2 regions of the Streptomyces sp. NPDC020681 genome follow, and region 2 is predicted to be linked to the other one. Evidence: riboswitches for the same ligand, from Rfam matches in the RefSeq annotation. Region 2 holds a riboswitch; the other holds the start of a gene.
The links. Region 2 has a riboswitch for cyclic di-AMP ahead of ACH4YL_RS07140 (M23 family metallopeptidase). Riboswitches for the same ligand answer to the same signal wherever they lie in the genome.
Positions count from the first base shown of each region.

Region 1 (3,904 bases), on a different contig from region 2:
ACGTCCAGCGCGAGCGCGATGTCCTGGCCGGGAGCGTAACCGGCCTGCTTGATGGCCTCGATGATGAGGTCGAGCGCGGCGCGGTTGGAGTCGAGGTTCGGCGCGAAACCGCCCTCGTCGCCGAGACCGGTGGACAGGCCCTTGGTCTTCAGCACGGACTTGAGGGTGTGGTAGACCTCCGTGCCCCAGCGCAGCGCCTCGGAGAAGGACTCCGCGCCGATCGGCGCGATCATGAACTCCTGGATGTCCACGTTGGAGTCGGCGTGCGAGCCGCCGTTCAGGATGTTCATCATCGGCACCGGCAGCAGGTGCGCGTTCGGGCCGCCGAGGTAGCGGAAGAGAGGCAGGTCGGAGGCCTCGGAGGCGGCGTGCGCCACGGCGAGCGAGACGCCGAGGATGGCGTTGGCGCCGAGCGAGGACTTGTCCGGGGTGGCGTCCAGGTCGAACATCGCCTGGTCGATCAGGCGCTGCTCGGTGGCGTCGTAGCCGACGAGCTCCGGTCCGATCTGCTCGATGACGGCGAGGACGGCCTTCTCGACGCCCTTGCCCTGGTAGCGGTTCTGGTCACCGTCGCGGAGCTCAAGAGCCTCGAACGCACCGGTGGAGGCGCCGGACGGAACTGCAGCACGACCCGTGCTGCCGTCGTCGAGGCCAACCTCGACCTCGACCGTGGGGTTGCCTCGGGAGTCCAGGATTTCCCGGGCTACGACGACGTCGATGGACGGCACGAGCATCTCCTTCTGGGATGTGACGCTTGGAGTGCAGGGTCTCATTGGCCTTGCGGCATGAGCCTAACCGGCTCACGGGCATCGGCCCGCCGGTGCCCGCCTCCTGGACATGAACTACCTACCGGTAACAGGAAGAACCCGCAAAAGGCGGAACCCCGGCCCGGCGCGTACGGGGGAATGCGCGCCGGACCGGGGTGGCTGTGGGGACGGGAGTGAGCGGAGTTCTCGGCAGGGTTCGGTGGGCCGCCGGGTCCACCGGAGTCCTGGGTCGAGTCCTCGAGTACTCAGGTCCTCGGGCCTCGGGCCTCGGGTCAGCTCAGGTGGAGCTTCTGGCCCGGGCGGATGACGTCCGCGTCGTCGATGATGTCCTTGTTCAGGTCGAACAGCTTCTTCCAGCCGCCCTTGACCTTCTCGGCCTTGGCGATCTTGCTGAGGGTGTCGCCGGCCTTGACCGTGTACTCGCCGTCGCCCTTCTTGACCGGGGCGGCCGGGCGCTCGGAGCGGGTGGTCGGGACCTCGGCGCGCTTCGGGGCGGGCTTCGCCTGCTGCGTGGGGGCGGCAGAGGCGGTGTCGCCGGCGGAGTTGGCGGCGTTGGACAGGCCGACGCCACAGCTCGGCCACGCGCCCTTGCCCTGGCCCGCCAGGACCTTCTCGGCGATCGCGATCTGCTGCGACTTGGAGGCCTGGTCGGCGGTGGCGGCGTACGCGGTGCCGCCGTACGCGGCCCAGGTGGAGGCCGAGAACTGCAGACCGCCGTAGTAACCGTTGCCGGTGTTGATGGACCAGTTGCCGCCGGACTCGCACTGGGCGACCTGGTCCCACTCGGCGTTGGTCGCGGCGGAGGCCGAGGTGGCGCCGAGCAGCGGGGCGGCGACGGCCACACCGGTGACGCCGGCGAGCGTGGCTATACGAACGGCCTTGGACGGGCGACGGTGCTTGCCCTTGCTGGAAAGCAGCATGGAACTTCTCCTCACCGACGCCTACGAGGTGAGCTGTCGGGTTCGGGCCAAGTGAGTTGCCCGGCCGCGCGTCTGGCACGCGGCTTTACCCCTAGTCGGTCCTTGGCCGTTGCGTACGTCTCTCAACAGCCGGGCCCGGCGCTTACCTTGGTTCCCCCGCTCCTGCCTTCGGCGCTCTGAGCGACGAGTACTCCCCCCGACCGACGGCAGGATTCGGCGTGACGGTCGACGGTGCCCGCGGCGGCGAGCGGTCCGACCGTAAACACACGGCTCCCCGATGTTCAAAGGCGGAACATCGGGGAGAAATCGCCCATCCCGCCCCTTAGGTCACCTGCGTTTCCGCAGGTGAAGTGCGGAATTCCGGATTCGGCCGGGCGAGATGGGTCAGTTGGGACAAAGAGACCCTTGTCTCACTTTCACGAAACCGGACAAAGGGTCCCTAAACGCCGCCTCAACTGCCGTTACTTCAGGCCGAGATCGAGGCTCTGGCCAGGAAGGATGAGGTCCGGGTCAGCGCCGACGGTCTCCTGGTTGGCCTCATAGAGAGGCTTCCAGCCGCCGGTGAGCTTCTGCTCCTTCACGATGCCCCAGAGGGTGTCGCCGGGCTGGACGGTGTACTCGCCGGCAGCGGCTTCGGACGAACCGTCCGCGTTGTCGGAATTACCCGCGTCTTCGCGCGCACTGTCGTCACTTCGCGAGGCATGACGACCACTTTCGCGCTCATTGTCCGCATTGCCCGACTCGGCGGTTTCGGAGTCTTCGGGAGCGGGCTCGCCGCGGTGCTTGCCGCCGGCGGAGTCCGCGGCCTCGCCGCCGGTCGCCGGCTCGGCGGGCTTCCCGGTCGCGTCGCCGGCCTTGGTGGAGTCTGCGGGCTTCGACGCATCCGAGGCGTCCGAGGTGTCCGACGCCTCCGGGTCGGCCGATTCGGCGGGGGCGCTCGGCGAGGCCGAGGGCGGGATCGAGACACCAGGGTCGACACCGGTGTCGGCGCCGTCGTTCCGCAGCCCGGCGAGCGCCGAGCAGGTGGCCCACGCCTCGGGCCCCTGTACGTCGAGGACCTTCTCCGCGATCGCGATCTGCTGCGAGCGGCTGGCGAGATCGGCACGGTCGGCGTACGCCGTACCGCCGAAGTCCTCCCAGGCCTCCTGCGAGAACTGCAGCCCGCCGTAGTACCCGTTGCCGGTGTCGGCGCTCCAGGCGCCGCCGCTCTCGCACTCCGCGACCCGGTCCCAAGTGGCGGCGTCGGCGGCGGAGGCAGAGCCCGCGCCGAGGAGAGGTATCGCGATGGCCGATCCCGTCACCCCTGCCGCGACAACTATCGCCGGAGCCTGGCGGGGTCGTCGGTGTCGACCATTCCCGGAGAGCATGCGGTGACCTTTCACGTGTGACTGCAGATGTACGCGTGTGACGGCAGATGACTGCTGAGACGAGCGTGAAAGTAGTCGCAATCGATCGCACATCACAAGTCGATGCAGCGGAGATCACGTGAAAGTCACAGACTTGACAGAGCGTCAGTTCTGTCGAGCGGTGAACTCAACGGGCAGAGTGCGCAATCCGCGCATAATGAGACCCCCACGCCACCGCAAATCGGCCGGATCGGCCGCAAGCCGCAAGTCCGGCATTCTGCGGAGCAGAGTCGCGAGCGCTGTCTGCCCCTCCAGCCGCGCGAGCGGTGCGCCGAGGCAGTAGTGGATGCCATGTCCGTAGCCGAGATGCTGGTTGTCGCGCCGGGACAGATCGAGGACGTCCGGCTCGGCGAACCGCTCGGGGTCGCGGTCGGCGGCGGCGAGGACGACGAGTACGGGATCGCCGGCCGCGATCCGCTGCCCGCCGATGACCAGCGGCTCGGTCGCGAACCGCCAGGTGGCGAGCTCAACAGGCCCGTCGTAGCGCAGCAGTTCCTCGACACCGGTCTCCAGCAGGCCGGTCTCACCGGCGGCGAGGGACGCCTGAAGCCGCTCACGCTGCTCCGGATGGCGCAGCAGCGCGTACACGCCGTTGCCGATCAGATTGACCGTGGTCTCGAACCCGGCGAACAGAAGAATGAAGGCCATCGCGGCGGCCTCGTTCTCGGAGAGATGCTCACCGTGGTCGCTGGCCCGGATCAGCCCGGAGATCAGGTCGTCGCCGGGATCCTCCCGCTTACGGTGAATCAGCTCGGCGAGATATCCCCGCATCCTCTTCACGGACCGCGCGACGCCACCACGGGGCCCGCCG
Region 1 covers NZ_JBIRTX010000008.1:111,839-115,742, forward strand. Annotated here, with positions in the region: gene eno (phosphopyruvate hydratase) at 1-734, opposite strand, end outside; gene ACH4YL_RS20730 (transglycosylase family protein) at 1,040-1,687, opposite strand; cyclic di-AMP (ydaO/yuaA leader) riboswitch at 1,691-1,871, opposite strand; gene ACH4YL_RS20735 (transglycosylase family protein) at 2,149-3,054, opposite strand; gene ACH4YL_RS20740 (cytochrome P450) at 3,199-3,904, opposite strand, start outside.
Region 1: it holds a riboswitch for cyclic di-AMP, as region 2 does, so the genes downstream of both, ACH4YL_RS20730 (transglycosylase family protein) here and ACH4YL_RS07140 (M23 family metallopeptidase) in region 2, are expected to answer to the same signal.

Region 2 (3,904 bases):
GGACGCGGAGCCGTGCGCGCTCTCCTCGATGCGGGCGCGCACGATGGCCCGCGATGTCGCCCTGCGTGCGCACGGACCGGCCGCCGCGCACGCCGTGTCGGAGTACGAGCGGTTCGCGACGTCGCTGGCGTTTCTGCGCCACCGGGCCCACCGCGGCACGGCAGGCCCGGACTTCGTGGCGCGCGAGCAGGAGCTGCTGCACCACATGTGGCAGCGCAAGGAGGTGGCCGGCCCGGCTCTGACGTACGCGGCACGGGCGACAGGCCGGGTGTGGACGCCGCCGCCGCATCGCGACTACGGCGGCTACAACCCGTACCGCGGCTAGTACCGCGGCCAGGGCCTGATCCAGACGACAGGCCCTAGCGCATGACTTGACTCAGACCGTCAGGCCCTTGCCCCGCAGCCAGGCCATCGGGTCGATGTCCGAGCCGCCCGCCGTGTGGACCTCGAGGTGCAGATGCGCGCCCGTCACATTGCCCGTCGCGCCGACGCGGCCGATGGTCTGGCCGGTGGTCACCTTCTGCCCGACGCTGACCGAGATCGAGGACTGGTGGGCGTACCAGACCTCCGTGCCGTCCTCGAGCTCCAGCACCGTGCGGTAGCCGTACGAACCGGACCAGCCCGCGGACTTGATGGTGCCGCCGTGCACCGCCTTGATCGGGGTGCCGGACGGCGCGGCGAAGTCCAGGCCGGTGTGGTAGCCGGAGGACCAGAGAGAGCCGGCCTCGCCGAAGGTGGAGGTGATCGTGTACGAGGAGGTCGGCAGCGCGTAGCTCTTCGCCAGCTCGGCGAGGCGCGCCGCCTCGGCCTTGGCCCTGGCCTCAGCCTCGGCCTTCTCCTTCGCGGCCTGGGCCGCCGCCTCGGCAGCCGTCTGCTGCTTCAGCGCCTCGGCCGCGGCCTTCTCGGCGGCGAGCTTCTCCGCTGCCGCCTTCGCCTCGGCGTCGACCGTGGCCTGCTGCTGCTCGGCCTGCTGGAGGATCCTGGCGCGCAGTGCCTCACCGGCGCCGTTCTCTTCCTCGGCGGAGCCGGTCTCGGAGGCCAGGCCCATCGCCGACAGCGAGGAGGCCGTCTGCTCGTCCGTCGGCGCCGACTCGTCGGAGTCGGACATGAAGGAGCCGACGCCGGGAAGGGACTGGGCGTCGGGCAGTTTGTCCGAGATGGCGTCGGGCAGCGAGATGGACACGGGCGGCTTGTCCTGCGCGGTGGCGATGCCGCCCGCGCCGACCGCGGCGATCACGCCGACGCCGAGCACCGTGGAGCTGCGGGCGAGCCCGCCGCGCTGCTTGATGACGCGGTGCTTGCCGCGCACCGGACGGACGGAGTCCTCGGTGGGGTTCCACTCCTCGTACGACCGCTCCGCCCCCTCTTCGCCGAAGAAGTCAGACGTGAAGGGTGCTTCTGGGGCAGGCCTGTTGGACGCCACTGAGGCGTACTCCTTTCCTTCCTTCTCGCCTACCGGGTTAGCTGACGGGTTCGGAGCAGGAAGGTCTCCTACGGGCGCTACTGCCGCGACCAGTGCGACAGGAGGTACCCGATTCACCCCAAGTGGTGGTTCCCCGGTTCCCTTGCGGGATTCGGCGCGTGCGCACGGTGCCGTCTCTTGCGACGGTTGTGACGACCGCGCTGCGTTATCGAACGTTAATAGACACGGGGTCTGGATTCCAAGCTGTTCCGGATGATCGTTAACGACTTCCGCCGGGACCAACTAGGACACAAGCAGCCGGAATCGGGCGACTTGATCGGCCCTCAGACTTGGTCACATTTCTGACGGTGCATCAAATGTTATGCGGAGGGCTCCACTCCGACTACACACAGTGCAGGTCACCCCACCAGTCCTCGCACAACTACTCCGCATCCGCCTTGACCACCGGCACCGTCCGGCGCCGCTCCGGCTGTCCCTCCGCGGGCCGGCAGACGGCCAGCAGCGCCATGTCGTCCCTCGATCCGCCGCCCGTATACCGCCGTACGTCGTCGACCAGAGCGTCCAGCAGCTCCTCCGGCCCCGGAAACAACCGCCCGCCGAGCCGCTCGCCCGGGTCGTAGAACACCCCCGCCGGATTGCGCGCCTCGGAGAGGCCGTCCGTGTAGAGCAGCAGCGTCGCCCCGTCCGGCAGCGGATGCTCCTGCGCCCGGTCCGGCCAGCTGCCCAGATCGCCCATGCCCAGCGGCAGCGAGGCCTCGGCCGGCTCCAGGAAGTCCAGGTCGCCGTCGGCGTACAGCATCAGCGGGTCCGGATGGCCGCGGTTCACCAGCCGCACCACCCCGCCGCCACGCGGGATCTCGCCGAGCACGGCGGTGGTGAACCCCTCGACGGCGTCCAGGGTGTCCCGCCGGGTGCCTTCGCGCGCGAGCGCCCGCTCCAACCGCTCCGCGACACCCTCCAGCGAGCTCTCCTGCTCGGCGGCCTCGCGGAAAGCGCCGATGACCACGGCCACCGCCTCGACGGCCTCGAGCCCCTTGCCCCGCACGTCCCCGACCACCAGCCGCACGCCGTGCGGCGTGTCCTGCACGGCGAAGAGGTCGCCGCCGATGAACGCGTCCGCGAGCGCCGCCTCGTACCGCGCGGCGACCTGCAGTCCGCCGATCCGCTCGGCCGGCGTGGGCAGCACGGCGCGCTGCGCGGTCTCCGCGATGACGCGCGCGGAGGCGAGCCGCTCACCGCTGCGCCGGATGACGGTGTTGATGAAGAGCGCGAGACCGGCGACGGTCAGCACGGTGGCGGTCTCGGTGTAGGACGTGATCTCGCCGATCGAGCTGTTGTAGAAGTGCAGCCCGACCACGCCCAGCGAAGCGGCGATGCCGGTCAGCAGAGTGGCGAGCCAGGAGAAGAACGGAGCGGCGAGCAGCGGCGCGGCCGCGAACATCGGCACGGCCGTGAACCGGTCCGGAGTCGTGAGATCGAAGAGCAGACCGCCCAGGATCATCAGCGCGGGCAGCGCACGGACGACTCGGCGGGCCACGAAGCCGCCCTGCTGCTCTCCGGTCGCCAATGGTGCTCTCCTGCCCGGTCCGCCCACGGCTGCGGACGGTACCGCGCCCTTCCCAGGCTGGCCGTAACCGCGCCGGGCGGCGAATCGCCATCGGCCAACCGGGCGATGCGGCGGCCGACGAAGGCATACGACAGTGGCCCGGCACTCTTGCGAGTGCCGGGCCACTGTCTTCAGTAGCGGGGACAGGATTTGAACCTGCGACCTCTGGGTTATGAGCCCAGCGAGCTACCGAGCTGCTCCACCCCGCGTCGATGAACACAACCTTACGCCATCCGGAGCAAGATCCACTCCACATTTACGGGGAGTGCCTCGCAGCCGGTGCGCCGACGGGTCCGGCGGGCCGGTCGGACCCGCCGGACCCGGTGTCTCAGCGGCGGCGCAGACGCACCGCGGTGAGCACACCGCCGGCCGCGATCAGGGCGAGGGCGGCGGCCGCGTACCAGGTGGCGCTGGAGGAGCCGGTGCTGGCGAGCGCGCCGGTCGTGGTGGTCGGCGTGCTCCCGCCCGTCGCAGCAGTGGCCGAGGCCGACGGAGTGGCGGACGGCGTGGCGGTCGGCGGGGTGGTGCCGCGCTCGGGAGCGACGGTGATCCGGCCCGCGGCCGCGAGGAACGGCGTGGTGTTGCACTCCGTGAGCGACGTCGAAGCCCGCAGCCCCGGTGAGACGGACGGCGCCCGCCCCGAACCGCCGGTCCATGTCCTTCCGGATCTCGTCGGTGGCGACAAGGAGCAGCACATCCACCGCGTTGTGTACGTCGCTCATGCCCGCCCTGAGGAGGTTCGGCGGCACATCGCCGCCCAACTGCTCGGAGACCTTGCGGAGTTGGGCCTTGGCGTACGTGGCGGTCGTCAGACACAGCGGACCGCCCCACGCCTTGCGGATCTCCCGCTGGTGACGGGCAGGATCCCCGGTGAA
Region 2 covers NZ_JBIRTX010000002.1:755,082-758,985, reverse strand. Annotated here, with positions in the region: gene ACH4YL_RS07145 (PrsW family intramembrane metalloprotease) at 1-325, shown strand, start outside; gene ACH4YL_RS07140 (M23 family metallopeptidase) at 377-1,423, opposite strand; cyclic di-AMP (ydaO/yuaA leader) riboswitch at 1,435-1,590, opposite strand; gene ACH4YL_RS07135 (PP2C family protein-serine/threonine phosphatase) at 1,845-2,990, opposite strand; tRNA gene ACH4YL_RS07130 (tRNA-Met) at 3,165-3,238, opposite strand; gene ACH4YL_RS07125 (LPXTG cell wall anchor domain-containing protein) at 3,358-3,726, opposite strand.